Regions from separate parts of the Streptomyces sp. 71268 genome, predicted to be linked through region 1. Evidence: predicted binding sites of a transcription regulator. Region 1 holds the regulator's gene; the other holds the start of a gene.

Region 1 (5,674 bases):
GACACCTCGGAGTTCGGCACCCTGCCCGCGGGGCCGTAGCCCAGCACGTCGGGGCCGTACGCCGTTGCCCGCACGTCACACGTCGGGAGCCGACGGCCGCGCCTCACGCCGGGGCCGTGACGAAGTCGATCAACTCCTCGACCCGGCCCAACAGTTCCGGCTCCAGGTCCTTGTACGAGCGGACCGAGCCCAGGATCCGCTGCCAGGCCGCGCCCGTGTTCTCCGGCCAGCCCAGGGCGCGGCACACGCCCGTCTTCCAGTCCTGGCCGCGCGGGATCACGGGCCAGGCGGGGATGCCCAGCGAGGCGGGCTTCACGGCCTGCCAGATGTCGATGTACGGGTGCCCGACGACGAGCACGTCGCCGCCGTCCGCGCTGACCTCCGCCGCGATGCGGGACTCCTTGGAGCCGGGCACCAGGTGGTCGACCAGGACGCCGAGCCGGGCGTCCGGGGCCGGGGCGAACTCCCGGACGATGGCGGGCAGGTCGTCGACGCCCTCCAGGTACTCCACGACCACGCCCTCGATGCGCAGGTCATCGCCCCACACCCGCTCGACCAACTCGGCGTCGTGGCGGCCTTCCACGTAGATGCGCCCGGCGCGGGCGACCCGGGCGCGCGCCCCGGGGACGGCGATCGAGCCGGAAGCGGTGCGCGCCTTCCCGCCACCCCCGGCCGCCGGCGCCGCGCCGGCGCCGGGCCGTGGCCGTACGAGGGTGACCGGGCGGCCCTCCAGCAGGAAGCCGGCCGGGCTCAGTGGGAACACCCGGTGCTTGCCGAAACGGTCTTCCAGGGTGACGGTCGGGCCCTCGGCGGTCTTCTCGCAGCGGATGACGGCGCCGCAGAAGCCGGTGGCCACCTCCTCCACCACGAGATCCACCTCGGCCGCCACCTCGGGCACGGATGTGGGCTTCTTCCAGGGCGGGGTCAGGTCGGGCCCGTACTGTCTGCTGCGCATGCGGCAGACGATAGCTTCCGCCCGGCTCCCGCCCGGCGCACCCACCGCGCCCGGCGTCCCCCCATCACGCCCCGGCGCGCGCGGCGTGCGCGGTGCCGCGGGCCGCCACCGCGTGCGCCGTACCGCGTACGCCACCCCGCCCGGGCCCGCTTGCCGTCTGGCCCGCTCGCCGCACAGGCCCGCCCGCGGGCGCCGGCGCGTGCCCCGCGCGTGAATTGGGTCGGTGGGCGCCGGTCAGGGCGCCGTCGCGTAGCGGCGGGCCAACTCCGCGCGCTGCGCGCGGACGTACGCCGCGTCCACGACCGCCCCGTGCCCCGGCACGTACACCGCGTCCTCGCCGCCGAGCGTCAGCAGCCGGTCGAGGGCCGCCGGCCACCGGGCCGGGACCGCGTCCGGGCCCGCCTGCGGTTCGCCGGACTCCTCGACCAGGTCGCCGCAGAAGACGACCTCGGGCCGGCCCGGTACCAGGACGGTCAGGTCGTGCCCGGTGTGGCCGGGGCCGACGTTGGCCAGCAGCACCTGGCGTCCGGCGCCGAGCCCGACGGTCACCTCGCCGCTCACCGAGTGCCGGGGGCAGACCAGCAGGTCGACGGCCTCGGCGACCGCCTCGGGGTCGGCGCCGTGGCGCACCGCGTCCGCGCGCAACGCCTCCCGCCCCCGCTCCAGCACGTCCGCGAGCCCCGCCGCCCCGTATACCTGTACGCCGGCGAAGGCGGCCGTGCCGAGCACGTGGTCGAAGTGCGGGTGGGTGAGGGCGACGTGGGTGACCGGGCGGCCGAACAGGGCGCGCACCTCCCGGCGGATCTCGGCGCCCTCACGCAGCGTCGCCCCGGTGTCCACCACGAGGACGCCCTCCGGGCCGGCCACGGCCCCGACCGTGGCGTCCCAGCCGGGCAGCCGGCGCCGGGCGACATCCGGCGCGAGCACCTCCCAGCGCTCGCGTACGCGCTCTTCCGTCACGCTGTCCATGGGGGAGACGCTAGTCCCCGGCGGGGCGGCCCGCCCGGCCGGTGCGGTGGCGGTTTCCAGCCCCCACCCGTCAGCGACCGGGGCCACTCTTGCCCGGACCGTGGCGACCGGCCGTACACTGGCTCAGGGGATTTGGCACTCGGGTGTGATGAGTGCCAGGAAAAGTCCCCTGATAGACGGTTTGACTGGAGGTGTGCGCGGTGCTGAGCGAACGCAGACTTGAGGTTCTTCGCGCCATCGTCCAGGACTACGTCGGCACGGAGGAGCCGGTGGGCTCCAAGGCGCTGACCGAGCGGCACCAGCTCGGCGTCTCGCCGGCCACGGTGCGTAACGACATGGCCGCGCTTGAGGACGAGGGCTTCATCGCCCAGCCGCACACCAGCGCCGGCCGCATCCCCACCGACAAGGGCTACCGCCTGTTCGTGGACCGGCTGGCCGGTGTGAAGCCGCTCTCACCGGCGGAGCGCCGGGCCATCCAGAACTTTTTGGACGGCGCGGTGGACCTCGATGACGTGGTGGGGCGCACGGTGCGGTTGCTCGCCCAGCTCACCCGGCAGGTCGCGGTGGTGCAGTACCCGTCGCTGACCCGCTCCACGGTGCGCCACGTCGAGTTGCTCGCGCTCGCTCCCGCCCGCGTGATGCTCGTACTGATCACCGACACGGGCCGGGTCGAGCAGCGGATGGTGGACTGCCCGGCGCCCGTGGGCGAGACGGCCCTGGCGGACCTGCGGGCGCGCCTGAACAGTCGGGTGGTCGGGCGCAGGTTCGCGGACGTGCCGCAACTCGTGCAGGACCTGCCGGAATCGTTTGAGCAGGAGGACCGGGGTACGGTCTCCACGGTCCTCGCGACGCTGCTTGAGACGCTGGTCGAGGAGACCGAAGAGCGGCTGATGATCGGCGGCACGGCCAACCTCACCCGGTTCGGCCACGACTTCCCGCTCACCATCCGGCCGGTGCTCGAGGCCCTGGAGGAGCAGGTCGTCCTCCTGAAGCTGCTCGGCGAGGCCAAGGATTCGGGCATGACCGTGCGAATCGGTCATGAGAACGCTCACGAGGGCCTGAACTCCACATCCGTGGTCGCTGTCGGCTACGGTTCGGGCGACGAGGCAGTCGCAAAACTCGGCGTGGTCGGACCGACCCGCATGGACTACCCCGGAACGATGGGAGCGGTACGCGCAGTGGCACGATACGTCGGACAGATCCTGGCGGAGTCGTAAGTGGCGACGGACTACTACGCCGTCCTGGGCGTGCGGCGCGATGCCTCTCAGGACGAGATCAAGAAGGCGTTCCGCAGGCTCGCGCGTGAGCTTCACCCGGACGTCAACCCCGACCCGAAGACGCAAGAGCGCTTCAAGGAGATCAACGCCGCCTACGAGGTGTTGTCGGACCCGCAGAAGAAGCAGGTCTACGACCTCGGTGGCGACCCGTTGTCCAACGCGTCGGGCGGCGGCCAGAGCGGCTTCGGTGCCGGCTTCGGCAACTTCTCCGACATCATGGACGCCTTCTTCGGCACCGCCTCCCAGCGCGGCCCGCGCTCGCGGACCCGGCGTGGCCAGGACGCCATGATCCGGCTCGACATCGAGCTGGACGAGGCGGCGTTCGGGACCACCAAGGAGATCCAGGTCGACACGGCGATCGTGTGCACGACCTGTAGCGGCGAGGGTGCCGCGCCCGGCACCTCGGCGCAGACCTGTGACATGTGCCGCGGTCGCGGCGAGGTCTCCCAGGTCACCCGCTCCTTCCTCGGGCAGGTCATGACCTCGCGGCCGTGCCCGCAGTGTCAGGGCTTCGGCACCGTGGTGCCCACGCCGTGCCCCGAGTGCGCGGGCGACGGACGGGTGCGCTCGCGCCGCACGCTCACGGTCAAGATCCCCGCGGGCGTGGACAACGGCACCCGCATCCAACTCGCGGGCGAGGGCGAGGTCGGCCCGGGCGGCGGCCCCGCCGGCGACCTGTACGTGGAGATCCACGAGGCGTCGCACCCGGTCTTCCAACGGCGCGGCGACGACCTGCACTGCACGGTCACCATCCCGATGACGGCGGCTGCGCTCGGCACCAAGGTGCCGTTGGAGACGCTGGACGGCCTGGAGGAGATCGACATCCGGCCGGGCACCCAGTCCGGCCAGTCGGTCCCGCTGCACGGGCGCGGCGTGACGCACCTGCGCGGCGGCGGCCGGGGCCAGCTCATCGTGCACGTGGAGGTCACCACCCCGAGCAAGCTCGACCCCGAGCAGGAGGAACTCCTGCGCAGGTTGGCCAAGTTGCGGGGCGAGGAGCGCCCGTTGGGCGAATTCAAGCCAGGCCAGCAGGGGCTGTTCTCGCGGCTCAAGGACGCGTTCAACGGCCGCTGAGGCCCGGCCCGGCTGCTCGGGCCATGAATCGCCGGTGGGCGCCGGTTCCGTCGCGTACGGGACCGGCGCCCTTCGCGTGGGTGCGTCGGCGCGGTGAGCGCCGGGGCGGGAGCGGGCGGTGCGCCGGGGCGCGGGAGGGCACGGTGCCGCTTCCGTACGTGTGGGCGGCGTGCGCACCGCGTGAACGGCGCGTGCCCGGCAGGTGGGGAGTGCGTGGCGGGCGTCCACGGAGTGGACGCTCGGGGGCGTTACCCGGTGCTGTGGAGGGCGTGACACGATGTGGTCATGTCCTCCGCGTTGACCGGTCTCTCCCGGTATCCGATCGTGCAGGCCCCCATGGCGGGCGGCGCCTCGCGCCCGCAGCTCGCAGCCGCCGTGGGCGCGACCGGCGGCCTCGGCTTCCTCGCCGCCGGGTACAAGACGCCGGCGGCGATGTACGAGGAGATCAAGCACCTGCGGGCGCAGAGCGACGTGCCCTTCGGCGTCAACCTCTTCATGCCGCAGCCCGCGACCAGCGACCCTTCGGCCGTCGCCGTCTACGCCGAGCAACTGGCGGGCGAGGCCGCCTGGTACGAGACGCCGCTCGGCGACCCCGACTCGGGCAACGACGACGCCTACGAGGCCAAACTCGCCATACTGCTCGACGACCCGGTACCGGTGGTCTCCTTCACCTTCGGCTGCCCGACGCGCGCCGTGTGCGAGGCGCTGGCCCGGGTGGGCACCGTGACAGTGGTCACCGTCACCACCGTGGAGGAGGCGCTGGCCGCGCACGCGGCCGGGGCCGACGCCGTCTGCGTCCAGGGCATCGAGGCCGGCGGCCACCAGGGCACGCACCGCGACGACCCGCACGCCCAGGGCATGGGCGCGGGGCTCGGGCTGCTGGCCCTGATCGAGCTGGTGCGCGACGCGGTGCCGCTGCCGCTGATCGCCGCCGGCGGACTGATGCGCGGCACGCAGATCGCCGCCGTGCTGGCGGCCGGCGCGAGCGCCGCGCAGCTCGGCACCGCGTTCCTGGTCTGCCCCGAGTCCGGCGCGCACGAGCTGCACAAGCGGGCCATGACCGACACCACCTTCACCCGCACCGAACTCACCCGCGCCTTCTCCGGCCGCCCCGCTCGCGGCCTGGCCAACCGCTTCCTGCGCGAGCACGGCCCGTACGCCCCCGTCGCCTACCCCCAGGTGCACCACCTCACCTCCGGGTTGCGCAAGGCCGCCGCCAAGGCCGGTGACCCGCAGGGCATGGCGCTCTGGGCGGGCCAGGGGCACCGGCTGGCCCGGGAGATGCCGGCGGGGCACCTGGTGGAGGTCCTCGTCGACGAGCTGGAGGCCGCCCGCGCGGGGCTCGCCGCGCGGGCCGGGCTGGCGGCGCCGCAGCCACGGTCGGGCGCCGGAGGCGTGG
Region 2 (5,674 bases), 2.7 Mb from region 1:
CGTGGCGCGCCTGGACGGCCACCTCCGGTAGGCGCGACTCCCAGTCGGGCGCGGCCGGTCGCCGTGCGTCCAGGGGCGCGGGCTCGCGGGAGTCCGGGGACCCGGTAGCCCCGGCGGGCTCGGGGCCCAGGGTGAGCCAGTCGCCCGAGGGTGGGCGGGGCACGGCGGACTCCGCGTAGCGGATCAGCCCCTCCGACGCCAGGTCGTGGTCGGCCTCGGCGAGAAGCACGTCGAGCGTGTCGCCGTCCCGCCAGCGCAGCGCGGCCACGCCCGCGTCGGCGCACACCACCCGCGCCTGACGCCCCGTCACCACGTCGGCCAGCAGCAGCGTGCCGTGGCGCGCGTACTCGTCCCCCTCGTCCGTGCCGACCGCGAGGAGCGGCAGGGTGGGGTGGAAGGCGAGCGTCTCGACGGACTCGCCCGGCACCGCCACGGTGCGGTGGTACGACAGGTCGGCGCGCCGGTAGACCAGCACGCGGGGCGCGGGGCGCGACCCGTGCGGCAGGTCGACGACGCGCGAGCGGGAGAAGGCGCCGCCCAGGTAGCCCACGACGGCGAGCCACTGCCCGTCGTCGCTCAGCGCGGTGTGGAAGGCCGTGCCGACCTCGGGGAACGGCTCGTCGGGCACGATCCGTAGTGGCTGGCTCATCCCTTCACCGCCCCGGGGGCGAGCAGGCCGTCGACGAGCGCGTGCGGCCCGTTCGGTACGTCGCGGGCGCTCGCGACCTCGTGCCACTGGTCGCCGAGCGAGGTCAGCCGGGGCTGGAAGACCACGCACCCGGGCGTGAGCATGTCGGGGACCGGGCGGGGCGTCGGGCCGTCGGTGGCCTCGCTGGCGCGGCGGTCGGTGGCGGCGTGGTGGGCGAGGTCGCCCGCCATCCACACGGCGCCCTGGTCGGTGACGTGTCCGAGGCCAAGCACCTCGACCATCCACGGCAGCCGCTGAAGCTCCAGGCGCGGAGGCCGGCCCACCGACCGCCCGATGGCGCGCGCGCCACCCGCTCCCGCCCCTCGCACCGTCGCCGCCTCCTCCGACGCCGGCCCGGCCTTCCTGTCGTTCAGCGCCGGGATCGTCGTCGGACCGGTCATCGCCCCCCGCGCCGTGGTCGCCGTAGAGCTGGGGCGTACGGGCCGCACAGGCGGGCGGCTCACTCCGCCGGCTCCGCCGGGTGGCCGATCAGCATGGAGGGGGCACCGGCCACCCGGGTCAGGAACACCGTCGCCGACGCCGGGCCCTGTGGCCTGACCTTCTTGCGCAGTTCCTCGGGCGTCACCGGCGACCCGCGCTTCTTCACCGTCAGCACCCCGACCTCCCGCTCGCGCAACAGCGCCTTGAGGCGCTTGACGTTGAACGGGAGCACGTCGGTGATCTCGTACGCGCTGGCGTACGGGGTCGGCACCAGTTCGTCCGCCGTGACGTACGCGATCGTCGGGTCGATCAGCCGCCCGCCGACCCGCTGGGCCACGTCCGCGACCAGGTGGGCCCGGATCACCGCCCCGTCAGGCTCGTACAGCCAGCGGCCCACCGGGCCCGGCTCGGGGTCCGGCAGTCCCGCGCCGGTCAGCGAGGCCCCGCCGGGCAGCAGGGTCGCGCGGCGGGCGCCCGGGGTCGTGCCGAACCACAGCACGGCCTCCTTCACGTCCCCGCCGTCCGAGATCCACTCCGCCTCGGCGTCCGGCGGGATCGCCTCGTGCGGCACGCCGGGCGCGACCTTCAGCGCCGCGTGCGGGGTGGCGCGGGCGGCGCCGACGGCCCAGGACAGCGGGGGCGAGTACGCCTGGGGGTCGAAGATCCGGCCCCGGCCGCCGGTCGTGGAGCCGCCCCGCCCGGCGGCCCGCCGCGCCGGGTCGACGAAGACCGCGTCGTAACCGGAGGTGTCCACGTCGGCGACGTCGGCGCAGCGCACCTCGATCAGCTCGGCGAGACCCAGCGCCGCCGCGTTGGCGTGGGCGACGGCGCAGGTGAGCGGGGAGCGGTCGACGGCGAGCACCCGCACGCCGGCGCGCGCCAGCGCGATCGCGTCGCCGCCGACGCCGCAGCACAGGTCGGCCAGTCGGCGCGCCCCGAGGCCCGCGAACCGCTCCGCCCGGTGCGCGGCCACGGTGGCGCGGGTGGCCTGCTCGACGCCGTCGGGCGTGAAGTACATCCGGTACGCGTCGGCCGCGCCGAACTTCGCCACCGCCCGCTGCCGCAGCCGCGCCTGGCCGATCGCGGCCGAGACCAGCTCGGCCGGGTGGTCGCGGCGCAGCCGGGTGGCGGCGGTCAGCTCGGCGGCCGGGTCGAGGTCGCGCAGCGCGCCGAGCAGGGCCTGCCCCTCGTCGGTCAGCAGGGCGTGGAAGGTCTCGACGGGCAGGGTGGTCGCGCTCACCGGCCCATTCTCGCAGCGCGCCCGCGACCGGGCGGCGCGGGCCAGCGGCCGACCCGGACACGCCCGGCCCGCGCTCCGAACATGTTCCGCAGGCGACCCGGCCCATGCCCCGCACGCGACCCGTACGTGGCCCGGCCCGCGCTCCGCACGCGCCCCCGACGCGCCCCGTGCGCGACCCGGCGTGCGGCGCCGCGTTGGCACTCCGCTTGACCGAGTGCTAACCGCGTCCTAGTCTCAGGGCTGGCACTCCACATCGCGGAGTGCCAAACACAGCGACGGGCAGATCCGGCACCCGCGACGACGGATCTACCAGGTCGCCACCTCAGACAGTTAACCCCGTGAGATCTCCGAAGGGGGAGGTCGGATCGTGACGACCGCCAGCTCCAAGGTTGCCATCAAGCCGCTTGAGGACCGCATCGTGGTCCAGCCGCTCGACGCCGAGCAGACCACGGCCTCGGGCCTGGTCATTCCGGACACCGCTAAGGAGAAGCCCCAGGAGGGCGTCGTCCTGGCCGTGGGCCCGGGCCGCTTCGAGGACGGCAACCGTCTTCCGCTCGACGTCTCCGTCGGCGACGTCGTGCTCTACAGCAAGTACGGCGGCACCGAGGTGAAGTACAACGGCGAGGAGTACCTCGTCCTCTCGGCTCGCGACGTGCTCGCGATCATCGAGAAGTAATTCACCCAGTTTTACGTGATCTGCGCCCCGGCCACCCGTGTCTGAACAACCGGGCGTCCGGGGCGCGGCACTTTGGAGAGGACTCTAGGCAACCATGGCGAAGATCCTGAAGTTCGATGAGGACGCCCGTCGCGCCCTCGAACGCGGTGTCAACAAGCTCGCTGACGCCGTCAAGGTGACGATCGGCCCCAAGGGCCGCAACGTCGTCATCGACAAGAAGTTCGGCGCCCCGACCATCACCAACGACGGCGTCACCATCGCCCGTGAGGTCGAGGTCGAGGACCCGTACGAGAACCTGGGCGCCCAGCTCGTGAAGGAGGTGGCGACCAAGACCAACGACATCGCGGGTGACGGCACCACCACCGCCACCGTGCTGGCCCAGGCGCTGGTCCGCGAGGGCCTGCGCAACGTCGCCGCCGGCGCCTCCCCGGCCGCCCTGAAGAAGGGCATCGACGCCGCGGTCAAGGCGATCTCCGAGGACCTCCTCGCGACCGCCCGCCCGATCGACGAGAAGTCCGACATCGCGGCCGTCGCCGGTCTGTCCGCCCAGGACAAGCAGGTCGGCGAGCTGGTCGCCGAGGCGATGGACAAGGTCGGCAAGGACGGTGTCATCACCGTCGAGGAGTCCAACACCTTCGGCCTGGAGCTGGACTTCACCGAGGGCATGGCCTTCGACAAGGGCTACCTGTCCCCGTACATGGTCACCGACCAGGAGCGTATGGAGGCCGTCCTCGACGACCCGTACATCCTGATCCACCAGGGCAAGATCAGCTCCATCCAGGACCTGCTGCCGCTGCTTGAGAAGGTCATCCAGCAGGGTGCCTCCAAGCCGCTGCTGATCATCGCCGAGGACGTCGAGGGCGAGGCGCTGTCCACCCTCGTCGTCAACAAGATCCGCGGCACGTTCAACGCCGTGGCCGTCAAGGCCCCCGGCTTCGGTGACCGCCGCAAGGCCATGCTCGGCGACATCGCCACCCTCACCGGTGCGACCGTCATCGCCGAGGAGGTCGGCCTCAAGCTCGACCAGGCCGGCCTGGACGTGCTCGGCACCGCCCGCCGCGTGACCATCACCAAGGACGACACCACCATCGTGGACGGCGGCGGCAACGCCGACGACGTCAAGGGCCGGGTCGCGCAGATCAAGGCCGAGATCGACGCCACGGACTCCGACTGGGACCGCGAGAAGCTCCAGGAGCGCCTCGCGAAGCTGGCCGGTGGCGTGTGCGTGATCCGCGTCGGCGCCGCCACCGAGGTGGAGCTGAAGGAGAAGAAGCACCGCCTGGAGGACGCCATCTCCGCGACCCGCGCCGCGGTCGAGGAGGGCATCGTCTCCGGTGGTGGCTCCGCGCTCGTCCACGCCGCCAAGGCGCTGGAGGACGGCCTGGGCAAGGAGGGCGACGAGGCCACCGGTGTCGCCGTCGTCCGCCGCGCGGTCGTCGAGCCGCTGCGCTGGATCGCCGAGAACGCCGGCCTTGAGGGCTACGTCATCACCTCCAAGGTCGCCGACCTGGAGAAGGGTCAGGGCTTCAACGCCGCGACCGGCGAGTACGGCGACCTGATCAAGGCCGGCGTCATCGACCCGGTCAAGGTCACCCGCTCCGCCCTGGAGAACGCCGCGTCCATCGCGTCGCTGCTGCTCACCACCGAGACCCTGGTGGTGGAGAAGCCGGCCGAGGAGGAGCCCGAGGCGGGCCACGGTCACGGCCACTCCCACTGATCCCCGGATCAGCCAGTACCACCGACGAGGCCCGGCGCTCCCCCCAGGGGGAACGCCGGGCCTCGGCGCGTCGGCCACCGCCCCGCCCCCTGGCCGTGCTGGACATGGCCCTGACATCCGGCCGCGCGGGGCACGCCGCGCTGGACGCCGGTCGTGCGGAGCCCGCGTGCTGTACGAGGCGTACGAGGCGTACGGAAACAGGGCGCCAACTCGCCCACGTACGCGACCGGTTCAGAAACCTGGGACAGGCGTCAGCGCGGCCCGTAGCGGCGGCCGGTCCTGGAGGAGGCGCGGGCCAGCGCGGCGCGGGGCGCGAGCCTGGCCAGGCCGGTCAGCGCCTTGTACCGGGGGTCGGGCACCGACAGCGACTTGCCACGGGCCAGGTCCCTGAGCGCCGCGTCCACCAGTCGGTCCGCGTCCAGCCACATCCAGCCGGGGATGCTCTCGGTGTTCATTCCGGCCCGCTGGTGGAACTCCGTCCGTACGAATCCCGGGCACAGCGCCATCAGCCGCACCCCCGAGTCGCTGAGGTCGTGGGCCGCGCCCTGAGTGAACTGCACGATCCACGCCTTGCTCGCGCCGTAGGTGCCGCGCGGCACGAACGCCGCGACCGAGGCCACGTTCACCACCCCGCCCCGGCCCCGCTCGCGCATCGGCACCACGGCCGCGGTGGTCAGCCGCAACACGGCCTCGCAGTGCACCTTCAGCATCGTCAGCTCGTCCGCCACCGGGACGTCGAGGTACTGGCCCTTGTTGCCGAACCCGGCGTTGTTGACCAGCAGGTCAACCGGGCGCGCGCGGTCCTGGAGCCGCTCCTCGACGGCCGCGATGCCCGCGTCCTCCGACAGGTCGGCGGGCAGCACCTCGACCTCCACGCCGTGCCGGTCGTGCAACTCCGCGGCCTGCTCCCGC

What was found. Region 1 encodes HrcA, which represses chaperone genes, less so after heat shock. Its sites were predicted from a motif close to TTNGCACTCNGNNNNNCNGAGTGCNAA; they were not measured.
Region 2: a site for HrcA is predicted at 2,564-2,590, ahead of groES (co-chaperone GroES). Genes of this name have one in related genera too.

What each region holds. Positions count from the first base shown of each region.
Region 1 covers NZ_CP114200.1:6,073,764-6,079,437, forward strand. The annotation lists gene OYE22_RS24030 (Uma2 family endonuclease) at 1-39, shown strand, start outside; gene OYE22_RS24035 (DUF3097 domain-containing protein) at 104-955, opposite strand; gene OYE22_RS24040 (MBL fold metallo-hydrolase) at 1,190-1,924, opposite strand; gene hrcA (heat-inducible transcriptional repressor HrcA) at 2,125-3,141, shown strand; gene dnaJ (molecular chaperone DnaJ) at 3,142-4,275, shown strand; gene OYE22_RS24055 (nitronate monooxygenase) at 4,561-5,674, shown strand, end outside.
Region 2 covers NZ_CP114200.1:3,360,020-3,365,693, reverse strand. The annotation lists gene OYE22_RS12565 (hypothetical protein) at 1-649, opposite strand, end outside; gene OYE22_RS12560 (hypothetical protein) at 646-1,089, opposite strand; gene OYE22_RS12555 (class I SAM-dependent methyltransferase) at 1,149-2,369, opposite strand; gene groES (co-chaperone GroES) at 2,737-3,045, shown strand; gene groL (chaperonin GroEL) at 3,140-4,762, shown strand; gene OYE22_RS12540 (SDR family oxidoreductase) at 5,014-5,674, opposite strand, start outside.